One region of the Peribacillus sp. TH14 genome, then DNA from elsewhere that is predicted to be linked to it. Evidence: riboswitches for the same ligand, from Rfam matches in the RefSeq annotation. Region 1 holds a riboswitch; each other region holds the start of a gene.

Region 1 (10,445 bases):
AAAATGATGCTTGCGATGCCGGTATTCAACGCAAAGAAATAACATCCATAGGCTATGATGCTTAAAAAACCTACTAAGGAACCAATTTTAACTTCTTGTAGCTTGATTTTTTCATTCTTAAAGGCCAAAGCCGAAAGAAGATAAAGAGTTCCGCCCCCATACATTGATACTAGAATATCAAGGGAGTTTAAATGAAGACGTGTTGATGTCGTCATTAAGATGCCGAGCACACCAAAAGATAAAATGGAAAATAAAGTGTGCATAATCCAAGGTAAATATTGATGATTACCTTTAGCATTAGGTGTATACTGAATGACTAAGGTAGCGAGAAGCATGCAGGCTATTCCACTCCACTGCAAGGAAGAAATATGTTCGTGAAAAATTAATGCTGCACAGAGAATGGGGAATATTGCATTCGCTGCAATTAGTGGAGATGTCAAACTTGCCGGACCTTTTTCAAAGGCGCTTGCCATCTGGATATTTCCATTAGCGTTCAGTACACCAATTGCTGCACCCAGCATGATAGAAAGCAAGTTCAGGTTCAAACCATCCACAAGTACTCCATAAATTATGGACAAAATAAAAGCTACAAAATAAAAGAAAAATTGGATATGTACCTTTGAGTAACCCTTTCCGCTACTCCATTTAAAAATGCTGTTATTGATTCCGAAACACAAACTGGTGATGAGTGCTGCAAAGATCCACATTGCTTTAATCTCTTCCTTCATGTAGGATAAACTTCTTCTACATTTTAAGCTGAATACATGTAGGAATCAAACTAAATTAAAAAAGTATGATTGACAGATTAGATATTTTTTTCTATATTTACTATGACAATTTTAAAATATTTCCCGAAAAACGGGAGAGGTTCATAGCATCACCCTCTTAAAAAAACTATGGCTTTGATATTTTTCGCGAATCAACCATATCTTTGAGGAGATATGGTTTTTGTTATATAGAGGCCCACTTTATGAATCTCCCTGTGAAACGTGGAAGAGGAGGACTTTTTATGTCTGGAAGAAAAGAAGAAGAATTAAAAAAAGATATCACATTACTTGGGAATCAAGGCACAAAATATACATTCGACTATGCGCCTGAAATTTTGGAGTCGTTCGATAACAAGCATCCGAACCGGGATTACTTTGTCAAGTTCAATTGTCCGGAGTTTACTAGCCTATGTCCAATTACTGGCCAGCCGGACTTTGCAACCATTTACATTAGCTATATTCCTAGTGTGAAGATGGTCGAAAGCAAGTCTTTGAAGCTTTATTTGTTCAGCTTCCGCAACCATGGTGATTTCCACGAAGATTGCATGAACATCATCATGAACGATTTAATCGAGTTGATGGATCCGAAATATATTGAAGTCTGGGGCAAGTTCACACCTAGGGGCGGAATTTCTATTGATCCATACACAAACTACGGGAAACCAGGGACGAAGTTTGAGGAAATGGCGAATTTCCGCTTGATGAATCACGACTTGTATCCGGAAACTGTAGATAATCGCTAAACATTAGAGGAGCCTCTTATGCGGTTGGAGCCCCTCTGGTCATTTTTCAAAAATGACTGTTACGAAGCCTATTGTCTGGCAGACGCAATGTACCTATCACCGAATGCAGAAGAAGAGGATCTTCATTCTGTAATCAAAGATCATTAAGAATGGTGCTCTTAGGCAGTTATCGCCAGTTACTAGGTTAGGGAAAAGTACAGAAAAACACAGCTACACAGGATGAATCCTATCGAGGGATTCACTGATTCTAAGATATTTAATTTAACCCGTCAAAACAGAATCTAGGTATTTTGTTTTGACGTTTTTTTTGTAAATGAACCGTATAAAATGTGAAAAGTGCTACAAAGAAGAGTGATTATTATACGTTTTTCTGCATCCTCATTCAATAATTTTATCGACTTTGTCTTTATTGAAAACACAAATGTCCTTGTGCAAAGGAATTATCTCTTGATTGTTTTGTCAAAACACGTAATAATAGGGAGAGTTGATTTTGACAGAATATTTTTAAAAATAGGGGATGTCGGGATGAAAGTTGCGAAGTTTGGCGGGAGTTCACTTGCGTCAGGTGAACAGTTAAAAAAAGTATTCGAAATTGTGGTTTCTGATCCAGAGAGGAAGATTGTTGTTGTTTCGGCTCCAGGGAAACGCAATTCCGATGATATAAAGGTGACGGATTTATTGATTGAAGTTGCCGAACAGCAACTGCGCGGTGAGAATGGCCAGCTCTTGATAGAAGATGTGGTCACTCGGTATGCGAGTATTGCTAAAGAATTAGATATTTCAGAGGATGTCATTAAAGAGATTCGTGAAGATTTGCACACGTTGTTACGTGCAGATCAAAATAATCCGAAGCGTTATATGGATGCTTTAAAGGCAAGCGGTGAAGATAATAATGCGAAGCTGGTTGCGGCTTATTTTCAAAGCCGTGGGGTAGAGGCGCAGTATATGGATCCGAAGAAAGCTGGCTTGATTGTAAAGGATGAAGATGGATACACTAAAGTGCTGCCCGAATCATATGAGCGGTTATATGCTCTACGTGATGAGCCGGGAATTGTAGTATTCCCAGGGTTCTTCGGTTACACGTTAGATGGCGATGTTTTAACGTTCTCAAGGAGTGGTTCGGATATTACGGGTTCGATTCTTGCCAATGGGGTTAAGGCCGAATTGTATGAGAATTTTACAGATGTGGATGCCGTTTTCGCTGTGAATCCAAACGTGGTTTCCAATCCAAAGGGGATCCGAGAGTTAACGTATCGCGAAATGCGTGAGCTTTCTTATGCTGGTTTCTCGGTGTTCCATGACGAGGCTTTAATTCCTGCATTTCGTGCCGGAATTCCTGTTCATATCCAAAACACGAATAACCCAGCGGCTCAGGGGACGCGTATTGTGAGCACACGCGATAATACGAATGGCCCGGTTATTGGGATTGCGAGTGACAAAGGGTTTTGCAGTATTTACATTAGTAAATACTTGATGAACCGTGAAGTCGGATTTGGACGCAAACTGCTTCATATCCTTGAAGATTACGGGGTTTCATATGAGCATATTCCATCCGGTATTGATGATGTGACGCTTATACTAAGGCAGGATCAAATGACAGAGGAAGCTGAGAAGAAGATCGTTTCGCGCATTAAGCAGGAGCTTCATGCTGATGAAGTGATTGTGGAACATAACCTTGCGTTAATTATGGTTGTCGGGGAAGGAATGCGTCATAATGTGGGTACAACGGCAAGAGCATCAAAAGCGCTGGCTGAAGCTAAGGTCAACATCGAAATGATCAACCAAGGCTCTTCTGAGGTGAGCATGATGTTCGGTGTAAAAGGTCATAGTGAAGAGACGGCAATTCAGGCTTTATATCACGAGTTTTTTTGAGAATGAGATTTTAGAAACCTCCTTGAAAAGGAGGTTTTTTACTGTAAATCAAAAATCTCGCCAGGTAAAAGACGCGCTGAGAGTTCAGCGCGTCTACTTTAATTCAATACCCATTTATCCTTCAAAAATAAAATCCTAGATACAGCAAAGAATAAAGCAATTGAGACAATGAGGCTACTGGCTGTAAGGAAGATGTTTTGATAATCAATCACGCCATAAATCAATTCTTTAAAGAGAGCAAAAATATTGAAAATTGGAATCAAGAAGTGTTTGGTTGTTAATTCATGTAAGCCTGTTCCGCCTAAGAATAGTGCAGGCATAATGACGAGCATTGTTATCGGTGATATATAGTTTTGGGATTCCTTGACGGTCTTGGATATAATGCTAGCTGACATTTGCAAAGCCCCCATGAACATTGAAAATAATACCGTAATCAATAGGGCAGTAGGGAGGATCATCCATAGGTCGTTACCGAAATCAAATCCTTTTCTAAGTTCTTCCGTTAGAAAAATGAGCTCCAAGGTGACTACTAGAATAGAGACAATTCCTGCAAGCGCCCCGATGGATGAAATTGTAAGCCATTTGGCTACAAGGATTTTCCCACGGCTGACGGGAGTCATTAGCAGGGCTTCCATCGTTTTGCGGTCTTTTTCTCCTGCAAATAAGTCAGAGGCAAGCGGGTAGGCCCCAGTGCTGATGGCCATCGTGATAATCATCGGTAAAAAGATTGAAAGAATGCTCAGTGACGCCCCGTTATCGGTATCAAGGCCCACTTCCTTGATGTTGACTTGCAGCGGACTAATCAGACTAGAGTCAGTATTGATGTTTTGCAGCCGTTCTTGAATGATTTGCTTTTCAAAAAGTGTTAAAGCTGACTCGACCTGTGAAAGGGCGAAAGAACTATCTTGGCTATACGTGTCACCGGAGAGGCTGAACGTGACTTGTTCGCCCTTTTTAATTTGTTCCATGAAACCGTCGCTTACTTGCAGGGCTGCAGCGGCTTTGCCTTCTTCGATGGCTTTGGTCGGGTTATCGAATGATTTGACTTCGATTTGTGGAAAATCACTAAGCAAGGCTTTGCCGTCTTTGCTGAATGACGGATCGACTGCCAGGGTATAGGTTTCATTCTCATCTGTGGTCATCAAACTTTCGTAAAATAGTGTTAACCCAGTCAACAAGAGAATAGGTAGGAATACACTCAAAATCAATGTGCGACGATCTCTTAAAGCTTCCTTCATTTCTTTCACATACATATTAAGAAACATGAGATTGGTTCCCCCTTACAAGTTTGGACATGAAAATATAATTCAGGTCACGACTATTTTCTTCTATATAAAGAGACTCAAGCTTTCCTTTATAAATCAGTTCCCCTTTATGCATCATTGCTACGGAGTCACAGAGTAAAGTAACCTCTTCCATGATATGGCTTGAGAAGATAATCGTTTTACCCTGCTGTTTCAGTTGAAGAACAAGCTGGCGAAATACATTAGATGAAGTGATATCAAGTCCTGTCGTCGGCTCATCGAAAAGTATGATGTCAGGATCATGAATTAGCGTACGTGATATGGCGACCTTTTGACGCATACCTTTGGAGAATCCTCCAACTTTTCGGTCGAGATAATCTTTCATCCCGAACATGACAGCGAGCTCTTCAATCCGTACTTTTGTTTCGTGCTTGCTTAATCCGTAAAGTGTGGCGAAGTAAGCGAGGTTTTCACGTGTGGTTAAGCGGTCATATAAACCGGTTTCACCACCGAACAAGACGCCGATTCTTTTCTTAATTTCATTCGGGTTATCCAAAGTATCAAATCCGGCAACTTTGATATATCCATCTGTTGGAGTCAAAAGTGTGGCAATAGAACGCAGCAAGGTTGTCTTTCCTGCCCCGTTTTCTCCAAGCAATCCGACAATCTGGCCTCTTCTCACATCAAGGGAAACATGTTTAAGAGCGGTTATAAATATTTTTTTATCTTGGAACGTTTTTGTGATTTCATGAATTTCGATCATTTCGGTACCTCCTACAATCTCTTTGGTTGTTTTAATCATACAAATAAACTAAATGAGAAACTGTAGTTTTGTCGCGAAAATGCCGTTTATTGTCGCGAAAAGGTCATTTTTCCAAATCTAAATGGTAAAATAAAGATAATTTTAGATGAGGAGAGTTGAAAATGAAGGTAGGACTTGTGGATGACCGGAGAATTGATTTGGACAAGCTGAATGGTATTGTGATCCAGATACCGGGTATCGAGCTTGTCTTTTCTACTGATTCCGCGGAATATGCTTATGAGCAGATTAAGCAGGAAACGATTGACTTACTTATAGCGGATATCGAAATGCCCAATTTGTCAGGATATGAATTGGCAGACATCATTCATTCTCATGCACTGAATATTGCTGTCATTTTTGTGACTGGTACCAGTGGGTATGCTGTCCATGCGTTTGAGCTAAATGTACATGACTATATCATGAAGCCTTACTCGAAGGATAGGCTCGTCAAATCAATCGATCGTTTTCTGGAAAAATCAAAAACAGCTGAAGTGGCGGGAAGGCTTTTTTTAAAACTGAAAAATGATATTCATATTTTACAAAAAAAGGATATCGTTTTCATCGAACGCTCTGGACGTTCGACCACAATACATACGAAAAACGGTCCGATTAAAACCTATCAGACTTTGAATGAACTGGAAGGTGAGTTGCGGGAAAGAGATTTTATCCGATCTCATCGTTCATTCATCATTAACATTCATTTTGTGAAAAATTTTTCTTTGTATGCAAAAAATTCTTACCTCGTGAACTTCGAGGGGATCGAGGAGCAGGCGATGATCACGAAGGAAAGAGTGGACTTTTTGCAAGCTCAATACTTTTAAGGTGTGAAGACTATGAATGCATTACCGATAATTGTGGCTCTATTAGGGGCATGGAATGTTTATGGATTAACAGAATTACTTTCTTTGCCTTTCCCGCTATACATATCAGCGATATTCATCTGCTTTCTTGCTTTTTTCCTTTACCGAAAGTATTCTCACCTCTATAAGCAAATTTCACTGGGAAACTATGTGACTGCTATTCTATCAGGCACGCAGCTGATTGTTGCGATACTTTATGCATGGATAGAACCTTCAATCGCGTATCTGGGTCTTTTCCTTTTGTTCATAGGGATAGAAATGATTAGGGTCAATATGGGGAGACGTTTCCTCCGGCTTAAAAATCAGCAGAAGCAAATGGAAGAAGAACGGATGCAGGTTAATGAAACCTTCCGGGTGGTACGCAGTCAGCGTCATGATTTTCTGAAGCACGTGTCTGCACTTCAGTTTATGATCGAACGTGACGAGGTGGCAACCGCAAAAGAGTACATAAATGAATTAGTAGATGTGTTTGAAGAAACGAATCTATCAATTAAAGGTGAAAAAGGGGTCGTTGCCGGGATTCTTCATCAAATGTACCGGAGGGCAAAGGAAAATCAAGTACAAATTGTGTATCATCTCGATGTCCCGCTTTCGTCTTTACCTATAAAGGATCAGGAACTAGTCTCATTGATTGGGAACGTGCTTACTAATGCGATTGAAGCAGCTGAATCATGGCAGGAGGAAAAAGGGGAGATAGCACAAATCACGCTTCATTTTTATAAACGGAGCGGTATGTACCTTTTATCATGTAGCAACAGCAGTCTGCCCATACCTAATCCCATTCTGGATGCACTGTTTGAAAAATACGGTCAAACCACGAAATTGGGGCCGCATGAAGGGATGGGAACGAAAATCATCGCTGATATCGTGAAAAAACATCAAGGCTATTTGGATTTCACCTATAAAAGTGAAGAATTCTCCCTGAAAATTAAAGTTCCCGCGATTATGTAATAGTTTTTTTGTGGCAAATGATTATTTTCTACAGGAAGGGAGAGGAAGTTTATCAATATTAAAGGGTTGAATCACTTTTTATTTTCAGTTTCTGATTTAGATAAATCTACTGAATTTTACGAAGCTGTATTTGGAGCGAAGTTGCTAGTTAAGGGAAATTCCACGGCCTACCTCGATTTGAATGGTATGTGGATCGCTCTTAATTTAGAAAAGGATATATCAAGAAATGAAATAAAAGATTCATATACACATGTGGCGTTTTCAATTGATGAAAAAGACTTTGATGAAATCTATGAGAAGCTGGAAAGCAAAGAGGTGAATATCCTTACAGGCAGGGAGAGAAATGAGAGAGATAAAAGGTCTATTTATTTTACTGATTTAGATGGGCATAAGTTCGAATTCCATACGGGAACACTACAGGAAAGGCTGGATTATTATAAACAGGAAAAGTCTCATATGAAGTTTTATTTATAAAACGTAATCGACATCTATAATAAAGAAAAGGAAAGCCTCCAAATTGAAGATTGGAGGCTTTCCTTTTTAGTTAGTTCATAACTGTTAGGAGTTGTTCAATCGATTTCCGTGGACGTGGGGTGGGAATCATATCGGGGTAGCCAACGTGCAGACTACCGACGATTTTTTCACCAGGATTTACGCCTAAAGCTTCACGGAACTCTGTGCTGTGAATCATGCCGTATGTTTCCCAAATCATTCCGATTCCTTGTTCCCAGGCAAGCAGGCTGAAGTTCTGAATCAGGGCACTTGTAGCTGCATAATCTTCTTCGCGAGTCATCGGATTTGGGTTTTCGTCCATTACAACCGCGACAAACATTGGAACATCTTTTAGTTTATTATATCCGCGCTGTCCAGCTTCTTTTTTCTTTTCTGGATCCTTTTCCTTGCCTGCCATAAAAGCTCGGGTTGCTTCAGCCAGTTTTAAACGGCTATCCCCCTGCACGACGATGAAGCGCCACGGCTGGGTCATTTTGTGATTAGGTGCCCATGTCGATGTTTCCAATAAGGATAGAATGGTATCAAGGGGAACAGGAATGTCCTTAAATCGTTTAATACTGCGCCGTTCTTTAATGATTTGTTCAAGTTTCATGCTCATCCTGCTCCTTTTATCTATATATGAACGTTTATTAGTTTTCAAAAAAAATAATCCCCGGCTGCCTAATATGCTTTCAACGTGAATAAAATGACTTGAATAAAGAGGGGGCAATATTCTAGTGACTTGCATTCGCTACTAAGCATATAATTTTTACTAGGCACAGAGAAGCCGGGGCGACATTGTATCTATGTACAATATCAAAAGGGTACGATAATAGATTATCGTATTTACTTATCAAATTTCAGAGATCGATAATGAAATTGAAAATCATTATCAATTAGAATTTTCTCTTATTTCCTGTTATTTGTCAAGAGTATTTCTAAAAAAAAATTCAAGTTATTTACCAATCCTATTAATTATTTCAAAATCTTTTATAAATTCTGTATAAAAATGTATAATGAAAAGATAAAAATGCTTTCTACATATGAAGAATTGAAGGGTGTCATAGATGAAAAAACTGTTCTCATTTCTAAAGCCATACCGACTCTTAATTACTCTCGCTTTATTTTTAATGATTGTTGAGCTCGGTGTTGAACTGTTACAACCGCTATTTATTGCAAAAATAATTGATGATGGTATTTTACAGAAAGATCTATCAGTAGTGATTAAGTGGGGAAGCATTATGGTGGGACTTTCTATTTTTTCATTTCTTGGAGGAATCGTTAATTCGTTTACAGCATCTCATGTGAGTCAGAGTTTTGGCCATGATGTCAGGAAAAGCCTTTTTGGAAAAATTCAGGCGTTTTCTTTTGCTAATTTGAATAACATTCCGACCTCATCTTTGATTACAAGGATGACGAATGACGTGACTCAGCTTCAAAATACGGTTTTCATGGGTCTGCGTATCATGGCAAGAGCTCCATTAATTGTACTTGGTGGCGCGATCATGGCGATTACGGTCAATTTGAAACTGTCTCTTGTGTTAGTCATTTCGATTCCCATTCTTGTGTTCTTTTTAGGGTGGGTTATGAAACGAGCGGCTAAACTATTTAAACTCGTCCAGAAAAAGCTCGATAATGTTAATAGCGTCATGCGGGAAAATCTGATAGGCATGCGCTTAATTAAAGCTTTTCTTCGTAAGGAGCATGAAATCAAACGATTTGACGAGGCGAATGACGAGTTGAAAAGAAAGACTGTAACTTCCCTTCGTTTAATTGAAACAACGATGCCGGTGCTGATGCTGGTTATGAATTTGGCCATCCTGGTCATTCTTTGGCTTGGAAGCGAATTTATTGCAACTGGAGATATACAGGTCGGGGAAGTGGTGGCGATTGTTAACTATGCAACGAGGATTGCAGCATCACTTTCAGTTTTTTCGTGGCTGATCATGGTCATTTCACGAGCAAAGGCTTCAGCTGAACGCGTGACTGAAATATTTGAAACCCCCATAGATCTAGATGAAGGTAAGATGGAAAGTCAGAGTGGGGCCGTTAAAGCAGGAAGCATCGAGTTTCAGGATGTATCATTCCGTTATCCTGGAAGTGGTACACCGGTATTGAAAAATTTGAGTTTCACTGTTGAAGCGGGAGAATCGCTTGCTATTATCGGAGCGACAGGCTCAGGGAAAACCTCCTTATTTCAGCTAATTCCAAGATTGTACGAAGTTGAAAGCGGATCCATTTTTATAGACAGCCAAGATGTGAAAAATATACCCTTGGATTCCCTTAGAAAAAGGATTGGCTATGTACCGCAAGAAGCCTTGCTTTTTTCAGGATCCATAAAGAATAACATTGCTTGGGGGAAAGAAAACGCCACGATGGAAGAGCTTATGACAGCAGCCGAGCATGCTCAGGTTCACGAGACCGTGATGAAACTGCCAAAACAATATGAAACGCAGTTAGGGCAAAAAGGAGTGAATCTGTCAGGTGGGCAAAAACAGCGGTTATCGATTGCAAGGGCATTGGTGCGTAGACCGAAGATTCTTCTGCTGGATGACAGTACAAGTGCCCTGGATTTAAAAACAGAAAGTAAACTGCTTAATGCTTTAAAGTCCTATACATGCACGACACTTATCATTACACAAAAAATTAGTACAGCCATGGAGGCAGATAAAATTTTATTGCTTGAAAATGGTGAAATGCTTGCGGAAGGAAAA
Region 2 (10,445 bases), 1.8 Mb from region 1:
CAAGACTAACTTAGATGTTTCTGGGTAGTCTTTTTTTGAATTAATTTTACATTATAAAAAATGTTATGAATAAAAGTTTTGTTTATAACTTATAGTCGCCTTTTCTAATGCGTTGACAAATCGGTCGAAAAGTTCCGATTGGTTTTTCCTGTTTTTTCTGGTGAAGTTATCTTCTTTGAAAAATTTTTTTCGTAGTTTAGTCGAGAGCTCTAATTGAACGCCTTCCCCAGTTTTACTTAAATTTGTGAGGTTCCTTTCACCCATGCCTGAAAGGTGCCTAGGTGCGTCATCCGTTTGAAATCCGGCTTGTTTTAGGGAATGTTCAATCAAGCTCTTGTAGGCTTCATCTCTCCCGCCAATATAGATTAGCGCATTATGAATGTCATAATGACCATGGATGGAGAGATTGGTCATTGCGTTAGATGCTATTCTAACACCGATTGGTTCATCGAATAAGTTGGATGTTATATGGAGGATTTGGTTATTTCTTTGTTTCAGACCTTCAAATAGATAGGTGCTAGCATTCAGTTTTTCTCCAAGAGCTACAGCAATTTCGCTTGTGCCTGGTTCGATATTTCCTCCATGTATGGCTAGGACTGCTATATCAGGATTTCTGTAATAAGCGGTGATGCTGTAATCAATTTTTTCTTGTTCTTTCTGTTGTAGTTCAGCAAAATTTGTATAGCTATTTTTCAGCATGATTTCCACTCCCAATTTGTAGATTATTACCCCTTGAAATCAAAAATAAAAAAAGCAGGGGAGAAATCCCGGCTTTTTTTATTCTTGGATATTAGTATATTGTTCTATTTTCTTTTGCTCACCCGGTGTTAATGTTTCCGACCGTTTAAACGTATTCATGGTTACAAGCAGGCCTGCTATAAGAATAACAGGGATAACCCAGCCTGCTACTTTTTTTACAATATTCATATTCTCGTCCCCTTATAGATCTTTAAAAATTTATATGTTTAAAGATGAACTGGTACGCCGGATGCTCTTTTTATTGCTGTGCTTTCCAGCTACCATTTCTTCTTTGATCTCCAGCTCCGGATAACCGGCCGTTCTTCTCGTTTTTAACTAGAACTTGAACTCCGCCATAATACATGGGGGAAACCTTTTGAACGACGTTATACCCTGAATCTTCTAATGATGAGATTATTTCATTTGAAAGCCGAGATTCCGTATAGATGGTCTTTCCATCAAAGACAAACCGATAGCGGTCAATAATATCCTGAAATGAGCCTTCATTCTGTGTATATGAATAAAGGACTTGCATCAGTACTTGAGGTATTCTGTCACCACCGGGTGAACCGATTCCAATCGTTTCTTCCCCTTGTTTTTTGAGAACCGTCGGTGCTGTAAAGGTTCTTGACCGTTTATACGCATCTTGAGAATTCAAACCGGATCGGAAATTTTTCAATTGATCGTTAAGGAAGAAACCATTCGTATAATCACCTGAACCGAAGAAGTTACTGAGCGTATTTGTTGCAGAAACGACAGTACCATATTTGTCCATAATCACAAAGTGAGTCGTACTTTCATGTTCTTCGGAATCTCCAGACTCTATATTTTTCCATTCTCCCTCTTGGATCTTATTTTTCAGGTTGCTTAGGTGAATGGGGGATAGTAGTTGTTCAGCCTTAGAGGCACTGATTCCATCCCCAGTATGAGTAACTCGGTCTTGATAGGCAGTGTTTGTGATGGCCCCTAGCTCCTTCATGTAATCTGATTTGCCGGAAGAATCACCAAGGTTTGTTTTCTCAGCAAGCATTAACATTTCAAGAACTGTAATTCCAGAAAAGGGAGGAGGGGCTGACAAAATGTCATACCCAGCAAATGTTCCTTGAACCGGCTCCCGTTCTTTCACCTCATAGTGCTTTAAATCCATCAAGTCGATGTCTGTTTTTCTTTTTATATCGCGTGCGATGTCCTGTTTATAAAAACCGTCAGGGCCTTTCTGCTGTATCAGTTTCAATGTTTCAGCAAGCTTTTCTTGAGTAAGAGTTTTGCCTGGTTTAATGGCATCACCATCAGGATAAAATATTTGGGTCTCTTCAGAAGAAACCCTTGATTGTGATGCGATTAAGCGTGATGTTAACATTTCATTGACTGTAAATCCTTCTTCAGCCAGGTCAATCGCCGGCTGAAGAAGATCTTCCATCGGTACGCTTCCATACTTATCGTGAACAACCTGCATGCCGGCTACTAAGCCAGGAATACCCGTATTGTGTTTTGAACTTGGGTCTTCAGGTGACGTTTCACGATAATCGATAAAATTGGGATCTTGGGATTCGGGTACAATCAGCATACCACCGCCGCCACCAATTCCTGATCCATAAGGTTCAGTTACACCTAATACATAAGATACGGCAATCGCGGCATCTGCAGCTGTTCCGCCGTTATCCAAAATCTCCATTCCAACATCTATTGCGATAGGGCTGGAAGAACTAACTCCATACGATTGATTGGCTGACTTACTGTCTATCGGTTTATTCGTGTCAGAAAGAGGGGATGGCTCCGAACATCCTGCTAAATATATAAGCAAACATAGGGAAAGAAGTACTTTCCTCGTCATACGATTAATCACTAATTGATCCCCTCTTTTCGGTGAGCATCTAAGTTGTGCGTCTCTAATAAGATTCTTATTCACGTGTTTGTTTATAGTTATTTACTGTATTGGTTGGATATCTTGTTGTACAGCAGTTTTCTCTGCTTGCGCTGCTTTCTTTTCTTGTTCAGCTTTTTTTTGTTGTGCAGCTTTCTTTTCTTGCGCTGCTTTTTCTTCTTGTTCACGTTGTGTCTTATGGTCGATTACCTTCTTATGATTCATGGTAATCTCAATATGATTCTCTTTTTTAGACCATTGAACTTTTTCACTAGTTTCCTTCGTCAACTGACGGTAAACTCGTGATTGGTCAATCGAAGAGGTAGCTGGTCTTGGTGTTGCTTCCTCAATTTGGAGGGGAACGACATCAATGGTAGCTTGTCCGTCTTCTGCTAAATGGTATTGAACCATGGCTGAATCTTTTGTGCGTGTCCAACCTTGGTCAAATACAAAGTTTCCTAAACTATAAAAGATTATTCCGTCATTATATACATCAAACGATTGAAGGACATGGGGGTGATGACCGATGATAACGTCCGCACCAGCATCAATGACTGCTTTAGCCAATTCTGTTTGACGTGATGTAGCAGATGTAGAGTATTCTTGTCCCCAGTGCATATTTACCACAACTAAGTCTGCGTTTCCTTGCTTAGCATCTCTAGCTTTACCAATCATTTCAAATAATAAATCCGGATTAGAGTTTAATAAACCAGCTTGATTATTTTTGGATACTGCATCCTTGCCATAGACATCGGTGAAGCCAAGAGTGGCCACACGTACGCCATTAACATCTGAATAATTGATACTTGCTTTAGCATCTGTAGTATTTGATCCAACACCGACGTAATCCATATCCACACTTTTGAATTCATCAATTGTATCAAGCAGGCCTTGTTCTTCAAAGTCCATCATATGGTTGTTGGCTAAGGTCATTACAGAGAAGCCAGCATTTTTTACAGCTTCTACACCACTTTGATATGAGTTTAATCGAATCGCTGTGTCTGCTTCTTTGTATTTAGATACATCTTCTTTTAAAGCAGGGTGTTCATAGTTTCCGCTAACATAATCTGAAGCAGTAAAATAGGGCTTCATGTAACGGAAGAGGTAATCATACCCGTGTTTATCTGTCACTTTTTCAACATATCGTCCCATCATCACATCACCGACCATTGTCATCGTTAATGTTTGATCCGATTTTGAAGCGACTGTGTTCACTTCTTCAGCCCGTCCCATCCAAGTGGTAATGACTAATGCTATTAGTAAAATAGGGAGAATGATTCCAGCATACTTAAGATTCTTTGTCTTCGTATGTTTAATAAAGATAAGTGTTTTTTCTTTTGCATTTAAAGTTCGTTTCATTTTATGCACCTCAGAATAGGTAGTACACGTTCATTAAGCCGAAAGTTAAACCGGATAATAGAAGTGTGCTGCCAAGTGTTAATGGCATTCCTTGTCTTTGAATGGTATTCGCTATTAAACCTGGTACGATTATACCGATTCCTCGAAACTCGAAAATTTCAAATGGCATGACAGGGTAGACGAAATCTAATAGGAGCTTTAAACAAATTCCGGTTACCATCATAGCTGCAAATTTTCTTCTTCCATATAAAATCACCCATCTTGAAAGGCCGTGAGTGACGATTAAATAAGTTACTACACTAATGATCAAGATGACCAGCATGATTTCCCATTGATCAAATACTAATGCCAAATAACCTGGCACAATAAGTCCTGCGGGTACGACACCCGTTTTTTCTGAAAAAATAAGGCTAAGCGTTACCCCTAGTACTAGGGCTACATATAAATCCGATCCAAACATTAAGGTTCCTCCTACTTAACTCGCTTTTTGCTTCGTTTTAGATTTCATAAATGCTTCAATTAATGGTTCTGCTGCACCATGAATGTTACCGACACCGTATACGATTCGGTTTTTCATTAATGGGCGGAGACGGGCTACGATTTCTTCAGTTGACCAGTTTTCTAAATCCCAATACTCTTTTGTATCTAATTTACCTTGCTCAAATACCCGGGTTATCGGTGATGTAGTTTCACCAATGGCAATGACGATTTCAGATTTAATGTAAGGCAATACATCTCTTGCAAACTGCTCTGTACGGTCCACACGGTCAGCACGGCAGTTCATTATGACGATAGGAGCTTCTGTGCTGTATCCAAAGGTACTTACACGTTCCCAGATGTTTAACGTCGACGAAGCGTCATTTGCGGCAAAGCCATTTACAAAGAACGTTGGCTGAATTGGGTCTCCGAATTTAGTGATACGCATGGCACCTGGATCCGGATGTGCATTTAACATGCCACGGAAAGCCGTTTTTTCATCAATGCCCAATGCTTCTGCAACGGCCAAAGCAAGGGATGCGTTATCCGGGAATACCATATAGTCGAATTCGCGTAAAAAGTCTTCCGAAATTTTTGAATTATCAGCAACAATTACTTTCGAATTACGTTTCTTTGCAATTTGTTTGAAAAATTCCAAATATTCACTTTCGATGGTTATTAAATGCCCATTATAGGGAATAGTTGCTGTAAAGGCTTGTGCAACCTCATCCAATGTTGGTCCCATGACATCCATATGATCCTCTAGTACATTTACGATAACTCCGATGTTGGCTTGAATCATTTTATTTTGGAAGATTAGTTGATAGTCAGGCTGTACAGCCATACATTCACAAACTAGTGCTTCTGTTCCTAAATCGGCAACTTCTTTAACTACACGGCGTTGCTCTCCAATATTCGGTCCCTCTGGACGGCGTTTAATCGGTTTTTCTTTGTCCGTAAACCAATAGATCATTCTTGCTGATGTTCCGGTTGTTTTACCTACTGTTTTGTACTTAGCTTCCTGAATCACACCTGTAATTAGACGCGTTACAGTCGATTTCCCTCGAATCCCATTCACATTCACACGGACCGGGATGGAGTCGAGACGCTTCTGATGGCGTTTTTGTTCGAAAATGCCATAGCCAAGCAAAAAGATCGCACAAATAAATATTGGTGCCATTTTTTAACCTCTCTTTTTTTCAAATATTTGAATTACTGAATACACACTACATGATTTTAAACTTAAGAAGCAAGGGTCAAAAATTCTATCGCAATATAGTTATTATTGTATTTTACAAATAAATGTATATATAAGTGTAATAGTATCTAAATGATTAAATGTTTTATGAGACCAAAGATATGGGTGAAAATCCAGTAAAACCTTGGTTTATTTACACTAAAATATGGAAAGTGTAAATAAATACTCATTTTGAATAGCATAAAAATAGTTTCGTGAGTATTTGAACCCAATTCTTAATGGCTATATTTGTATAATTAATTGTTTCTGAAAGTGAGGTTTATTACAGTTTAATAATTGTTTATACCCATTTATTTGACTTCTACGTAACAATAATCATGCATTTGTCATTCTATGTAAGAGATTGCATCTATCGACTCAAATAGTTGTACTCTTTTGAATATGAACAAAGATGAGTAAAAGAACACCCCTCTTTTTTTTATGATTTTCGGTTTTTTAGATGAGAAATACCCATGGGGCTATAGCGTGACTTCTTTCTTTGAAATGAAATAAACTAAATTCAAGCAAATTTTTTTGGAAAAATGCCTAGTTTCTTCTATTAATATAGTGTAAATAGAAGAATGAAAAGAAAAAAAGCTCAGAAGGATATCTGAGCTTTCCGTTTGTATTTTTTAGAATAATAGAATGGGTAAGAAATCTCCGCTAGTTATGGAGTATTCGTAATTTGTGGGAAAGGAGCCACGACGAAAGTAGCTGATTCTGGATTAATTAAGGTTAACTGGATTTCTTTCTGTCAGAAATCTCAGGATTGGAGTCCTTTTTACCACCATCAATAACATAAAGCTTAGGAGCTAATCTCGCTTTTTTTCCTTGTTTTTCAGAATTCATCTTCATATAATTTTCGTATTCTTTGCGAAAGAACTCGTCCGTTTCTCGTTCTAGGGCTTTCCGTTCGTTAAACTCTGCTATGAATTTGAAAAAACGTTTCATATGAATTCCTCCTTTTTGGGTTAAAAAAGTCTTAGTTTAATAGTAACATAGGTTTGGTGAAACTTAGCCCTTTTTTACAATAATGGAGAGAAAAGTACGTTTTATTAGTTATTTGGTTGTGTTTTATTCACTCTTGAAAGAATAATACTAAAGAACCTTCTTGAGAAGAAGTTCCTATGCAATTGGTTGAAATGGATGCTTGGATCATGAGCGTTTGATACTGGAACTTGCCAGTAAGTAGGTGAAGTGGAAGTAGATGATACTATTAATTTTAGTGGTAAAAAAATATTCCTGTAGTTATATATATTATACACTAAATATTCTGAAAATAAATCAAAATGTTTTTTGATACGTGCCTGAATCCATTTGTTTTTTATTAATGTGTCTAGTAATATATTCCCCAAATTAACGAAAACGAAACACAATCTATAAAAGAGACATTAGGGAAATAGAAGGTGGGAAAAGAAAAGAAAAAAAGCAATTTCCCGCGTGCAACACGCAGGAAATTGCTAGTATCATAATTGGAACTTTTTAACCTGGTCAGTTAGTTGCTCAGCAGCAGAGGCGAGCTCACGGGCATGATTAGTGATTTCATCCATCGAAGAGCTGGATTGCTGGGCGGAGGCGGAGACTTGTTCAATACCTGCCGCAGACTCTTCAGACACGGCTGCGATGTCTTCGATAGCTTGATTGATTTTTATACTATTGGTAGTGATATAGTTTAAGTCATTTGTAATATGCTGTACTTTTGTACCCATGTTCCCGACTGAATTATTAATTGTTTCAAATGTTTGGCCGGTGAGGGTAATCTGTCTCGTACCTGCATCTACCTGTGTGTATCCATCTTCTAAAGAGTGGACGACGGTTTTTGAACCAGTTTGGATAGCTGTGACAATATTTGTGATATCCCCAACTGAATGTGTGACCTCTTCTGCGAGTTTTCGTACTTCTTCTGCAACGACGGCGAAGCCCTTTCCATGTTCGCCGGCTCGTGCAGCTTCTATAGCCGCATTTAAGGCCAATAAATTGGTTTGATTGGAAATATCCTTGATGACCTGTACAAGCTGTGAGATTTCCTTTGATTGTGAGTCAAGTCCTTTCACTTGTTCGACAGCATTTTTGACAATCTCATCAATCATTTTCATTTGTTGGACCGAGTTACGCATTAATATGATTCCTTCCTTGGTCAAGGATAGAATCTCGGTGGAGCTTTGGGAAACTTCTTCCCCGCAAGAATAGGCCTGCTGGATCTTTCTGGTGAACTCTTCCATCATATGGACCATATCAGCTGCTCGGTGGGCTTGAGACTCTGAACCTTCCGATAGCTCGAACATGGTAGTCGCAATCTGTCTGCTGCCTTGTTGGACCTCATTTGCTGATTGAGTTAAGTCTTCGCTTTGGTTCGAAACGGATTCAGATACAACTAGCATTTTTTCGATAGTATCACTAAGGTTTTTCTGCATCTGGTTGGAGGACAGAGTTAATTCTCCAATTTCATCATTTGACTTTTGCTCTAAAGGTTCATGGTTCAGCTCACCTTTCGCCACTACTTTCATTCTGTCCCTTATTTTAAGGAGAGGTTTTGTAATAATATTGGCTGTTACAAGCGCAAGCAGAAGGCCTATGATGACAGCGGCAATGGATATAATGATACTAGTCGTTTTAACTGATTCTCCACTTGCGATGACGATTTCTCCGGAAGCGACAATTGATTTCTCGCGTTCGGAAGCTAGCTCCCTAAACCCATCCATCAATTCATTGCTTATTGGTGCAACTTCATCCTTTAGTATTTCTTTAGCGCGTTCTTCATTTCCTTGATCATATTGTGTAAATACGCGGTCAATAATAATCGTTCTCCAATCCACGCTTTTCTGAATCAATTCCTTCATTTTGTCAGAATCACTTAGGGATAAAAGATCCTCCTGAATGACTTTGCTTTCTTCGGTATATTTTAAGAACCTCTCTTTATTACTTTCGTCGCCAAATAGAATATAGCCTCTCGCGAGTGCGCTTCTTTGTGCAAGATTATTGAGTAGTTGTTCTTCATCAATAAGAACCGGTAATTCATGTTCAATAATATCTTTGGAATGCACAAGTGACTTATTGCTACTATAGATATTAAATGCTCCTAAGATGATACACAAAGATATAATAAGTGAAAATGCCACCAATATCTTTCCTTTAATACTTCTCACGTTAATGGACCCCTTTTGCTATATTTTTTGTTTACCCTTTTTTATCGGAAAAATAATAGGATATTTAAGGAGGTAAGGGAAGATATGTTGTATAACAAACTTTACCATTCGGTCTTATAATCAGTTTGATATAAACTTCTTGATTTCTTTTCATATTCAAGTTACTATTAATTTGGAAAATTATAATATTCCGCTAGGCGGAAGAGGTTCTAGCTACCCTCTCAAAAAAACTAAGGAGAAACAGTACTCTATTCTTAGGGTGCTGTTTTTTTCCGTAAAAAGGAGTTTTATAGAAATGATGAAGAAGGAAAAGGCAGTGGTTGTGTTTAGCGGGGGACAGGATAGTACGACGTGTTTGTTCTGGGCAATGGAGCGATTTGAGAAAGTAGAAGCGGTTACGTTTGATTATAATCAGCGGCACAGCTTGGAAATCGAATGCGCGCAAAAGATTGCTAAGGAACTGGGCATTACCCATCATATTCTGGATATGTCGCTGTTGAACCAACTAGCGCCGAATGCGTTAACGCGAAGTGATATCGCAGTAGAGGACGGAGAAGACGGGGAACTACCGTCAACGTTTGTACCAGGGCGGAATTTGCTGTTCCTTTCGTTTGCCGGTGTATTGGCAAGCCAAATTGGGGCTAAGCATATTGTCACTGGTGTCTGCGAGACGGATTTCAGCGGATATCCAGACTGTCGCGATGTATTCATTAAATCGTTGAACGTGACCTTGAATTTGTCGATGGACCAGTCATTTGTGATTGATACGCCGCTTATGTGGCTGAATAAAGAGGAAACATGGGAGCTTGCGGATCAGCTTGGCGCATTTGATTTCGTCCGTGAGAAGACTCTGACTTGTTATAACGGGATTATATCCGACGGCTGTGGTGAGTGTCCGGCATGTAAGCTTCGGAAAAAAGGGTTGGATGACTATGTAAGCAGACGGCAGGTGCTTAAATAATGTACGGTTTTACTATCGTGGATAAGCTTCAAAAAATAGATAAAGATATTCAGCGGAATCAATTAAACTACTCAAGTAAGCGGGTCATGGTCAGCAAGGAATTCACCTTTGATGCCGCGCACCATCTTCATGACTATGAAGGCAAATGCAAGAACTTGCATGGCCACACGTATAGGGTCATTTTCGGATTGAGCGGATATACGGATTCACGCGGTTTGATGATAGATTTTGGTGACATCAAAGAAATTTGGAAAAATGAGATTGAAATACACCTTGATCATCGTTATTTGAATGAAACATTGCCGCTCATGAATACAACAGCTGAAAATATGGTTGTCTGGATTTATGAAAAAATGGCCGAAGCCCTTTTAACCAAGAATTATGAGGGTGCTAGAGTCGAATTTGTTCGTCTATATGAAACGCCGACGAGTTATGCTGAAGCTAGACGGGAGTGGATGGAAAGTGAGTAAGCTGCCTGTTATGGAAATCTTCGGCCCGACAATACAAGGGGAGGGCATGGTCATCGGACAAAAGACCATGTTTGTTCGGACGGCAGGATGCGATTATTCTTGTGCCTGGTGTGATTCCGCGTTTACTTGGGACGGGACTGGTAAGGAAGATACAGTTCAAATGACTGCCGAAGATATATGGGATGAGCTGAAG
Region 3 (10,445 bases), 1.8 Mb from region 1:
TAGCGGACTTTTGAAAAAATATGAAGAGCTAATTGATAAAGTAATAGCTGATGATGAACTTAGAAATGTGAAAGTGCTGCCGCAGCTGCATACGTATATATGGGGAAATAAGCGGGGAGTGTAAAGGAAGAGAGTAAGAAGCAGTGTGATGCGCAAGATCAATCACACTGCTTTTTTTATGCGGACAATAAACTAAATACCACTATTATACCTCCTGAATGTGTGTAGCCTTGAAAGCCGTTGTGTATTTAAGGCCATATCCTAAAAAACGATCCATTCCAATATGAGCCGTCCAAATTAAACCTACCATTAAAATTGTATCCTGGTTTAGAGAAACAGCTAGTAAAATGATGAGTATTGATATTGTATAAGTATGAAACAAGTTATAAACCTTGGCACCAATTTGATTATTGATTAGATAGGCTAACATAGAAATGTCAGGTGTTAATAGTAATAAAAGGAAAATCGACCAGCTAAATTCATTTATTGAATAGATATAAATTATCGCTATAAGAACCATAAGCCCTTCAGAATGTATTAATTTTTTCACCATATTTAAGCCTCCTAATCTTTATTAACCATTGGTCAATGTATGTGCAAAAAATTATACAATACTCTTCATAATATTTTTAACGTGAAAATTAGCTAAGCTTTTTACATCTTGATATGAAAGTTGTGTATTAATATAAAATGTTATAAAGCCGTGGAGCGAAAGGAAAATAGACCATATTGATGCAGGGTTTAGTTTATTTTCTGTAAGGTCAGTCAGAGAACTGATTAGTTTTTCATATGTTTTATTAGAATCAAGTTGAAGTAAATGTTGAATTTCTTTTTCTTTAGATAAAAACATGATTGCATAATGATTTTGCTGGGTTAACCCAAACTCTATAAAGCATAGTAATATCTTCTCTATTTTTTGAGAAGCATTATTTTCAGTTAGGATGATATCATCTATTTTATTATTCAATAGAGAAAAATCCGTTTTTACCAAACTATAAAATATTTCGGCCTTATTTTTAAAATGATAATAAATGGCGCCATGACTACAATCTAATGTTTTAGCTAATTGCCGCATTGAAACTTTTGAATACCCAACGGATGCAAAAAGTTTCCGGGCTTCATTCAATACCATTTCCTTAGATAATTCTATTCCTTCTGATTTCCTTGGCGACATAGTATCACCTCCATATTTATTGACCAGTGGTTAATAACATCATATAGCAGTGTTTTTCAATTGTCAAATATTAGAATAAAATGATTTGACAGGAGCTACTCCAATCCACATATGTAGTAACAAAATTCGAAACATCAGCCATAAGTCTAATTATTAATAAAGTATTTACTGAATTCGTTTTAGAAATAGGTAATGTGGAAACTTCTTGATTTCCATTCGTTTTCAAGCTACGATAAATTAGGAAAAAGATAATCCGCTCATGCGGAAGAGGTTCTAGCTACCCTCTCAAAAAAACTAAGAAGAACAGTACTCTTTCTTAGGGTGCTGTTTTTTTTGTATAAGGAGAATGTAAGAAATGTTAAGAATTATATTGTATTTAGTGTCCATTGTCACCGCGAATGTGGTTACAGCAGCTTTTGCACCATTACAGCTTGGTGTGTGTATTATTCCGATGGGGACATTACTAATCGGGGGAACCTTCATCTTTCGGGATCTAGTTCAGAATAAATTTGGCAGAGTGAAGACGTATGTGTGCATTGTCACGGCACTAATATTATCAGCGTGCGTATCATTTTTATTAGGAGATACCCTTTTAATTGTGTTTGCTTCCGCACTATCGTTCGTGGTGGCAGAAACAGCTGATACTGAAATTTATACCCGGTTAAAACTTCCGATGAGTTGGAGAGTATTTTACAGCGGGATTGTCGGAGGATTTTTCGATTCGGTGATATTTGTTGTGATTGGACTTAGCCCACTTGGTGCCAACGTTCTGCCATGGGAAGCCGTACCCGCTGCGATTTTTGGCCAAATCATTGTTAAAACAGTCATTCAGTCAATCGGTGCCGCGCTGTTGGGCCGAATCAATGTAAGACTGGAGAAGCGCGTTATCTCCGGTTAAAATAGTAGGAGGGAAGCACTCAATGGATGGACCCAAAAAGGAAGAAGATAGATGCTATTGCCTGGAAGCTTTTCGTGAAAAATATGGTCCGGATGTCCAAGGAGACTGTATGAAGCTCTCCTGCGCCAATTATCGGAAGCATAAGGGAATAGACAATCAAGATAAACGTAAACATTAATATAAATAGGAAACGATCTGTATAAGTAGAGAAGGAAGGACCAAATTTGGTTCTTTTTTTTGTGTGAATTATAGGTTCGCGAGTAAATCGTGATAATTCACGAGTAAATCGTGAAAACTTACGAGTAAATCGTGATAATTCACGAGTAAATCAGCCAAACTCACGAGTAAATCGTGATAATTCACGAGTAAACCAGAAACTTACGAGTAAGTCGTGAAAACTCACGAGTAAATCAGAAACTCACGAGTAAATTAGCCAAACTTACAAGTAAATCGTGAAAACTTACGAGTAAATCAGCCAAATTCACGAGTAAATCGTGAAAATTCACGAGTAAATCAGAAATTCACGAGTAAATCGTGAAAATTCACGAGTAAATCAGAAATTCACGAGTAAATCGTGAAAATTCACGAGAAAAACAGAAACTCACGAGTAAATTAGCCAAACTTACAAGTAAATCGTGAAAATTCACGAGTAAATCAGCCAAATTCACGAGTAACCCCATAAAAAAAGCTTCCGGCACCGTCAATAATTGGTGTCGGAAGCCTTTTTATTAATTAGGTAACAAAATTTCTTCCGGGTTGTCTCCATCAATCCCCACTTTATATAGGTGATACTGTGGGTCGCTTTTGCCGAATTTCTTATCTACCATAAAATAGACCGTTTTTGAATCGCTGCTGATGACTGGGCGATCTGTGTATTCTTGAAGATGGGTCAGCTGCTTTTCGGTCTTGGTTTTGAGGTCATAGCTATAAAGCTCATAAATATAGGTACTACCTGATTGCTCGTTGGAGATGGACTGGAAAATCATCGTTTTTTCATCCGGGGCAATTGTGAAATCAAAAATATCGACATCACGTTTAGAGTCTGTGACGGTTTCGATACCTGTTTGGTCAAATTTCACTTTGAAAATCCGTTGATGCGTTTCGAAAATCTCATCAGCCGTTTTAGCATCCGCATCATCATCGGTTTGATAATAAGCGGCTTTTCCATCTGTGGTGACATTTAGGGAACTAAGACCATATTTCTTAAAAGAGGTCAGCTGGGTGGACTCCTTTTTTTCTATATCAAATTCATAAATATCGAGATCGTGAGGGCGGGGACCCGTGATCGGCGAATAGTTTTTAAACGAACCGGCTCCAATATAAAAGAGAGAGCGGCCGCTTTTTGTGAAATCGAGTTCTGTGATCAGGAAGTCTGCTTTGAATAATTCACTGATTTTCTGTGATTTCATATCAAGAAGCTGAATGGAACTAGTTGAATCTTCTTCTTGGTTTTTTTTAGCTACAATAAAGGCAAGCATATTTCCATCGTAGGAATAAGTCGGGTCGAGGATTTGTTCATCGTTGCTCAATTCAAGGACTTTTTCTTCAACGGATAATGTTGGATTATAGAGTTTTAATTGTGGTTTTCCCTTAAAGTGTGTGACGTATGCAATTGTACCCTGAGTGGATACGTCGTATTGATTGGTTAAGCCCTGCTGCTTTTCATTTTCTTCTTTTTTAAAGATCAAGCCGGCGATGACAAACAAGACAGTCACAATCGCAAGCGTGATCAGAATGAGATAGATGTGCTTCTTTTTCATTTGAAGGACTCCTTAACGGTAGAGTATCATCATCGTAAAAATAATTGCTAGAACAAGTAATACCTGTAGAACAGCACATATATTTGATGCCGTAGGATGCTTTTTTAACAGTTTAATCTGTAGGATATATAACGAAATCCATAAGACAGTCGGGATGAAAAATAATAGCATAAACGGCTGGACGTCACTTGAGAAGATTAAAAAAGCATATAAGAAAAATAAGGTAACTGACAAAATCAAGATGCCGAGTGTAATATTGGAAATGTGCAGAAGTTTTACTTTTTTTAAATTCTTTCCACTATATCCTGGAAGAACCAAGGCTGTTTTGTAAATGAGGTAAAGGGATAGTAGGAGAATCGCTGCCATAATCAGGCTGAATAAAGGAAATAATGTAAAGTCAAGGGCGGACGCAATTCCCCATCCATATATATAGACAAGGGCATGGGTCACTAACACGGTGTTGACCATGATTTTCCGGTTGATAGAGACTAGGAGGTTAAGTGTAAGTGAGAGTAAAGTTGCACTAGTCAGTATCGAAAAAAGAAGCCAGCCGATGTAAGCATCTCCTTCTTGGAATAGTTGCAGCGCATACACCGAAAACGTAAAAAGAATTGAAACGATGGATAAAGTCAGCATAAGCTCTTTTCGGTATGGAAAAATGGCCTGCTGAATTTGACTGCCGATTTCCCATTCGTCGCCAAAAAGGATTAATGCCATTTTCTCGGCTTCTTTTGGGGTCTTCCCCTGCTTTATTAAATCATCCCGGCTCAACTCCAGATGGAGAAGCAGTTCTTCAAACATATCTTCTTTTTCTTCCTTGGTACAATCGGTTTGGTTGACTATTTTTTTTACATACCTTTCAAATGTTGTTTTCATCAGAAATCCTCTGCGCTTTTCCGAACTAAATTTTCAAGGAAGGTAAAGCTGCTGCGTTTACGTTCAAGCTCGGTTTGGCCGCTGTCTGTGATACGATAATATTTCCTGCGTCCGGACTCGGACTCTTTCCAATACCCTTCTATAAATTCCTTTCTTTCTAAACGCTTAAGAGCCGGATATAGGGTGCCTTCACTGATTTCGTATTGCCCCTCGCTCATTTGCCTTAGAATCTTCGTCATTTCATAGCCATACAGCTCTTTTTGTGAAAGAAGTGAAAGCAGGAGGAGGTCAATACTTCCCTTCATCAATTCTTTATCCAAAAAATCACCTTCTTTTTTCATTTGCTTTAGTGTAATACGATGCACATCGTATTACAAGGTATATTTTACTTTTTTAAAAAAAATGGTTAAATGACGATTGCTAAATAAAATCAATCATAGTAAAATGTGCTTCTGAACGGATGAGTTGTAAAGAGTGTGGTAAGGATACTATATACTTGATTTAACTGTTTTAATGAAAATACGGAATAGGATAGAAGAAATCCCACTCAAGGGGTATTAATTGATTTTTTTTTGAAAATCATTTAGATTCTATTTATCAACAAGAGCAGAAAGAAGGTCCTAGATAGATGAAAGTGAAAGCACCTGAGTCATTCACATACAGAGGTGGAAATAGAGCTGTTCTTTTACTTCACGGGTTTACCGGAAGTACAGGAGATATGAAAAAATTAGGGAAATACCTGAATGATCGCGACTATACCTGTCACGGGCCTCTTTATAGAGGGCACGGAGTATCAGCCGAGGAACTTGCTAAAACAGGTCCAAAGGAATGGTGGAAAGACGTAGTGGATGGTTATCAATTCCTTAAAGATGAAGGCTACGAGGAAATTGCTGTTGTAGGAATTTCTTTAGGAGGAGTGTTCTCATTAAAAGTAGGAATTGAACTTCCTGTGATAGGGGTGGTTTCAATGTGTGCTCCGACGCAAGGAAAAAGTATCGATCGACAAAAAAACCGCTTGCTCAATTATGCACAGGCTTATAAGAAGTTTGAAGGCAAAGATGCAGACCAAATTGCTGCCGAAGTGAAGCTGTTGGAAGAAGAGCCTATGACTCAACTGAAAGATGTGGTGAATATAATAAATGAGACTGGTGAAAATTTAGATTTAATCACATCACCAACTCTTGTTCTACAAGGGCGCTTGGATGATCCCGACTATACGAACAGTGCTACAGCGATTTTCAGTGAAGTCGATACGCAGCATAAACACTTGATATGGTACGAAAACTCTGGCCATATAATCACATTAGGCAAAGAACGTGAGCAGGTTTATGAGGATGTGTATAAGTTCTTAAATACACTACTTTGGTAGAAGCAGAGGGAAGTTTTCTCTATGTATAAACAGGGGTAATCTTGTCCTAAGAAGGCCACCAATTTGATGGCCTTTAACATTCAGGGTATAAAACTACTCTCTTCCTTAAGTAAAAGTAAATCGTATTAAATAGAGGCATAGCTAAGAGGACTTACTTTATATGGTTTAGCTTCAAAATCTATTTGTATAAAAAGATTTTCACTGTATCGTTATTATCAATGGTTGCTAATAAAATATCATATACGTCCTCACTGTATGCAGTTTTTATTCGGTTTTTAAGCCATTCTTCGTCTTTACCAATGCGGGTTAATTCACTAAAATCAATTTTTCCCTCTTTAATAATCGTTCTAGGAAAAGAAAAGGTTTTTGTTACTAGTTCTAAATCGGCAGGGGTTACGGCTTCATATTGAGGGTTTAAAAAAAATGAAATTGTACCATCTGGTTCCCATAATGCAAGCGCAACTTTTTGAATATCTTCAATTTTTTCTTTTCTTAATTCAGATAATAAAAAATCGATAGAGATTCTTGCTTTGGCTAAGCTTTTATAAACAATTTGCCCATTTTCTATAAGGGGAAAAGGAGAGTTTTCAAAAAAACTTCGAAGTTTTCCCCACTTTAGGCTCAAAAAAACGCAAAAAATATATAAAAGTACTAATACGGCTGTCGTTATCAATGGTCCCTTTAAACCTAACTGTTCATCAGATAAAGGATGGGCAAGGATGTTTCCAATAATTAATGCTATTAAAAAATCAAGTAATCTTAACTGAGAAATAGCTCGTTGCCCCATTATTTTAGCTGCAAATAGTAAAAAGAAGTAAGACACAATGGCCCTTAAGATCCACTGAATTATAGTAAGTGCTTCTTGGCCGTGAAAAAAGTCCATCTAAACTCACATCCTTTTTTTAATGGGGTTTAAGGTTTAGTATGGAGCTTTTGACCAATGATTATCACAAGAAAATAATATAGATGAAGTACAAATTAATTAGATTTTCAGATAAAAGATGGACTTCCATATGGAGTCCATCTTTTATTCGCTTTGAAATTATTATTCCTACAAACTAATCTTCCATTTGCGGCTGTAAATCTGTTTCGAAAGCATTATTCATTTGATGCTGTCTAATAAATTTTCTGACCTGTTCTTTTGTTATTCCGCTTTGTTTCGCTTCAATGATAAGTGCAATCCACATTCTTTCGAGCGGTTCCTGCTGCGATTGCTTTATAGAATTCATAATAATACTCCCTATCAACTATATTTTAAATAATAGTTAGAAAAGTAAAATGAATTATTAGGTCTTAACTAACAATCCGTCCAACAAAAGGTGTACAATTTCATTCGCTAATATTTCAGGCTGAATGTTTTCTTCAAAAATTTGAGTTATGGTTAAACGTTCAATAATTCCGACCAAGCTTTCAGCTATAATCAACATGTTAGCATCTGGATGGAAATAGCCATTTTGTTGTTCATAAATCAGGTTTTCTTTTATTTGTGCAGCTAACTGCTTCTTTATTTCTTCAGCCTCTTGAGAGAGAAAAAAACCAATTCGAGTTAAACTTTGATTTTCAGCAAAGAAACGAAATATCGCGGCTAATCCTTGGGTGATTTTGAGGGGAATAGCGTTTAAATCAAGCCCAGTTTCAAGCCGGCTCTGTATAGTAAGATTAAATAATTCATATCGGAATTTCTTAACTAACTCCTTAAAAATGGCCTCTTTACTTTCAAAATACAGATAAAAAGTAGGCTGACTTAAATTTGCTCTATGAACGATTGTACTAACTTTTGTTTCAAAATAACCCTTCCGAGCAAACTCATCTGCCGCGATGAAGAGTAGTAAAGCTCGACTCTGTTCACCGTTGGCACCCTTTTTTCTACCTCTTTTCATCATAAATCCGTTACCCCAAAGTTTAATTTGTCATTATATTACTCTTAAGTATTATCTTATAGTGTTAAAGTTCCAGTCAAGAAAAATAAACTGAATATTATAAAAATAAAAAAACAACTATAAAGTAAAGAAGATAACTCTAGGACGGTGTTGAGATTCTTTTAAAATCAGGAGGATAGAATCAAAAAAAGCCGTGCGGGATTTCTCCAGAAACGGCTTTTTGATATTACTTTGTTAAATAATTTTCTGTATAATACGGTTTTGCATTATCTTCAAAGGCGACGCCGACTCCGAGAGATTCAAAATCTTTTTGTAATTTATTTTCCCTGTGTCCGATGGAGTTCATTAACCCTTCATGAGCAAAGATACTGCTGTTCTGACCGGCTGCGAGGTTTTCCCCAGCCATTCGAAAAGTGATTTTGTCATCTTCCATTCGGTCAAAGGGGGATTCTCCTTCAAGGTTATTATGGTTGAAGTAATGATTCACTGCCATATCGGCACTGTGATCCTGAGCGGTCACTTTCACTTGTTTATCCCAAGAAAGGACCGAGAGATCATGGTTAACCCTTGATGCATTAGTCAGGTCAAATAGTTGATATTCAAAGCCGTTCTTTAACTCCGGACTGGCTTCTGCAAAATAGGCACTCTTTTGTTTTTCCAATTTTGCGTCGATAATTTGGATTGATGTAACTGTATTTTTCTCATGTTTGTCATAGAAGATAGTCACATAGCTCTTATCCATTTCAAACATATCGTATTCGCCATCGCTTCGAATCTGGTAATAGACGTTTCCTTTAAGGAGTTTTGTTACAGGATCTCCTAATTTTTCAGTCACTGCTTCTTTAGGCGTGCCGCGTTTAATTCCTTGTTTTGAGGAGATTAAATCTTGGTTCGTATATAATCCAACAACTTTATCGTCAGTATCGTAGGCAACCATGAAGAAATTTTGATAATTTTCGTGATAAGCGAACCAGTCTACGCCATATTCATTCCGGGTTTGCCGCTTTGCTACACCAGCCAGTTTTTCAACAGCAGCCTTAGTGTCGCCAATTTCGATATTACGGACTGAAAAGGAGGCCTCAGCGGGAGCTTCCAATGTTGGTTTTTTCACTTGTTCCGTTTCAGGTTGTTCTTCTTTAGAAGCGTTATCCAACGTTTCTGTTAGCTCGCCTATCAGGTAGTTGACTCCGGTATTCAGCTTGTCCAGGGCAGTCGAAACCTCTGGTCCGTTTATAAGGGAGCGAACATCGGATGCAAAGGATCTAACCCCGGCCTTAAACCCAGACTCCTGAATGTCATTACCATAACCGTACCAAAATCCACCGAGTAGGAGTAAGAGAACAACAATATTAAACAGTTTCCGCAAATCGTTCACTCCTGCTCTATTTGAAATTCAGGAACTATTCTCCTGTTTATTGTTGGTTAAATAGATAAGCTTAAAAGGGGTGGTGAAACTAACAATAAGAGTGAACACAGGATCAGTGACAGTGAGACCTTTTTGGGCAGCTTTTCTCTCCCATTTCCAGTGTACCATCCACTGAACTGCAACTTGTTTCTATACCAAACAAATAATAAAAAAAGTATCGCAATAGAACCTAGCCAGCCATACTGATCCATGTTAACGCCTATGCTTGTATATATGGCGATTAGTACGGTGGAAATAATCGCTCCGCCTAATCCTAATATTAATAAAATACGTATCAACTCTAAAATGACCCTCATATTTCCTCCATAAGTTTATTTATGACTTTTAATTGATTTGGTTTTAATACGATCATGCTATTATACCAAAAGAAAAAGAACTAATAAAAGCATGTTATGCAATCTCATGACCATGGAAAAATGGCAATCCAGTGTGTTGCAAAGTTTGATTGATTCGATATGGGAATATGGAATATGCTGATTCAATCTAGGGTGGCTTTATTTATTTGATCAAGAGGTGACTCATTTACTTGGCACTCATTTTTCCCTAACCAAAAACGAAATCCCTCTATAGTGGATTTCGTTTTTGGTGTTTTTAGATTCTTAATTTTAATTTAAGTGAATTACTTTAATCATTTAATATACTTTCCTCAAGAACGGCAAACTTATCCCCATATACTTTGGTTATATGATTTTCTCCCCACGTACATAGCGCGGTTAAAATACTTTCTAAACTCTGTCCATATTCACTAAGTTCATATTCAACTTTGGGCGGAACTTGGTTGTAAACGATCCGATTGATCACTCCGTCTTTTTCTAACTCACGTAATTGTTGGGTCAACATTTTTTGCGTAATGTTTGGCATAAGACGTTTTAATTCGCTTGTACGTTTTTTACCATGTGTTAGATGGCAAAGAATCACACATTTCCATTTTCCACCTAGTACCTCCAGTGTAGCTTCGACTGAAATATTGTACTTCTTTTTCTGCATAATTTTTTAACTCTCCTTACTTTATAGGCACTTAAAGGTGCCTATAACACTTTAAAGTACGTACTGTTTTTTATT

The links. A riboswitch is a leader RNA that binds a small molecule or an ion and turns the genes downstream of it on or off. The one in region 1 is predicted to bind preQ1.
Region 2: linked by a shared signal. The riboswitch ahead of queC (7-cyano-7-deazaguanine synthase QueC) and the one ahead of queF (preQ(1) synthase) in region 1 are both predicted to bind preQ1.
Region 3: linked by a shared signal. The riboswitch ahead of JFU50_RS16160 (VUT family protein) and the one ahead of queF (preQ(1) synthase) in region 1 are both predicted to bind preQ1.

The regions. Positions count from the first base shown of each region.
Region 1 covers NZ_JAEKEK010000001.1:1,508,230-1,518,674, reverse strand. The annotation lists gene JFU50_RS07425 (DMT family transporter) at 1-728, opposite strand, end outside; PreQ1 riboswitch class I at 859-904, shown strand; gene queF (preQ(1) synthase) at 1,010-1,510, shown strand; gene JFU50_RS31405 (hypothetical protein) at 1,529-1,657, shown strand; gene JFU50_RS07415 (aspartate kinase) at 2,036-3,382, shown strand; gene JFU50_RS07410 (ABC transporter permease) at 3,481-4,647, opposite strand; gene JFU50_RS07405 (ATP-binding cassette domain-containing protein) at 4,637-5,389, opposite strand; gene JFU50_RS07400 (LytR/AlgR family response regulator transcription factor) at 5,551-6,249, shown strand; gene JFU50_RS07395 (sensor histidine kinase) at 6,262-7,239, shown strand; gene fosB (metallothiol transferase FosB) at 7,291-7,713, shown strand; gene JFU50_RS07385 (nitroreductase family protein) at 7,784-8,344, opposite strand; gene JFU50_RS07380 (ABC transporter ATP-binding protein) at 8,799-10,445, shown strand, end outside.
Region 2 covers NZ_JAEKEK010000001.1:3,324,382-3,334,826, forward strand. The annotation lists gene JFU50_RS16095 (poly-gamma-glutamate hydrolase family protein) at 64-699, opposite strand; gene JFU50_RS16100 (CapE family protein) at 778-927, opposite strand; gene JFU50_RS16105 (gamma-glutamyltransferase family protein) at 998-2,584, opposite strand; gene JFU50_RS16110 (CapA family protein) at 2,666-3,961, opposite strand; gene pgsC (poly-gamma-glutamate biosynthesis protein PgsC) at 3,972-4,421, opposite strand; gene pgsB (poly-gamma-glutamate synthase PgsB) at 4,437-5,618, opposite strand; gene JFU50_RS16125 (hypothetical protein) at 6,411-6,626, opposite strand; gene JFU50_RS16130 (methyl-accepting chemotaxis protein) at 7,142-8,821, opposite strand; PreQ1 riboswitch class I at 9,019-9,061, shown strand; gene queC (7-cyano-7-deazaguanine synthase QueC) at 9,120-9,782, shown strand; gene queD (6-carboxytetrahydropterin synthase QueD) at 9,782-10,252, shown strand; gene queE (7-carboxy-7-deazaguanine synthase QueE) at 10,245-10,445, shown strand, end outside.
Region 3 covers NZ_JAEKEK010000001.1:3,335,231-3,345,675, forward strand. The annotation lists gene queE (7-carboxy-7-deazaguanine synthase QueE) at 1-124, shown strand, start outside; gene JFU50_RS16150 (DUF4260 domain-containing protein) at 206-553, opposite strand; gene JFU50_RS16155 (TetR/AcrR family transcriptional regulator) at 605-1,174, opposite strand; PreQ1 riboswitch class I at 1,436-1,478, shown strand; gene JFU50_RS16160 (VUT family protein) at 1,530-2,072, shown strand; gene JFU50_RS16165 (hypothetical protein) at 2,095-2,250, shown strand; gene JFU50_RS16170 (hypothetical protein) at 2,801-3,832, opposite strand; gene JFU50_RS16175 (permease prefix domain 1-containing protein) at 3,845-4,708, opposite strand; gene JFU50_RS16180 (PadR family transcriptional regulator) at 4,708-5,049, opposite strand; gene JFU50_RS16185 (alpha/beta hydrolase) at 5,337-6,077, shown strand; gene JFU50_RS16190 (DUF421 domain-containing protein) at 6,256-6,960, opposite strand; gene JFU50_RS16195 (anti-repressor SinI family protein) at 7,136-7,306, opposite strand; gene JFU50_RS16200 (TetR/AcrR family transcriptional regulator) at 7,364-7,960, opposite strand; gene JFU50_RS16205 (CAP domain-containing protein) at 8,184-9,323, opposite strand; gene JFU50_RS16210 (hypothetical protein) at 9,380-9,679, opposite strand; gene JFU50_RS16215 (winged helix-turn-helix transcriptional regulator) at 10,008-10,370, opposite strand.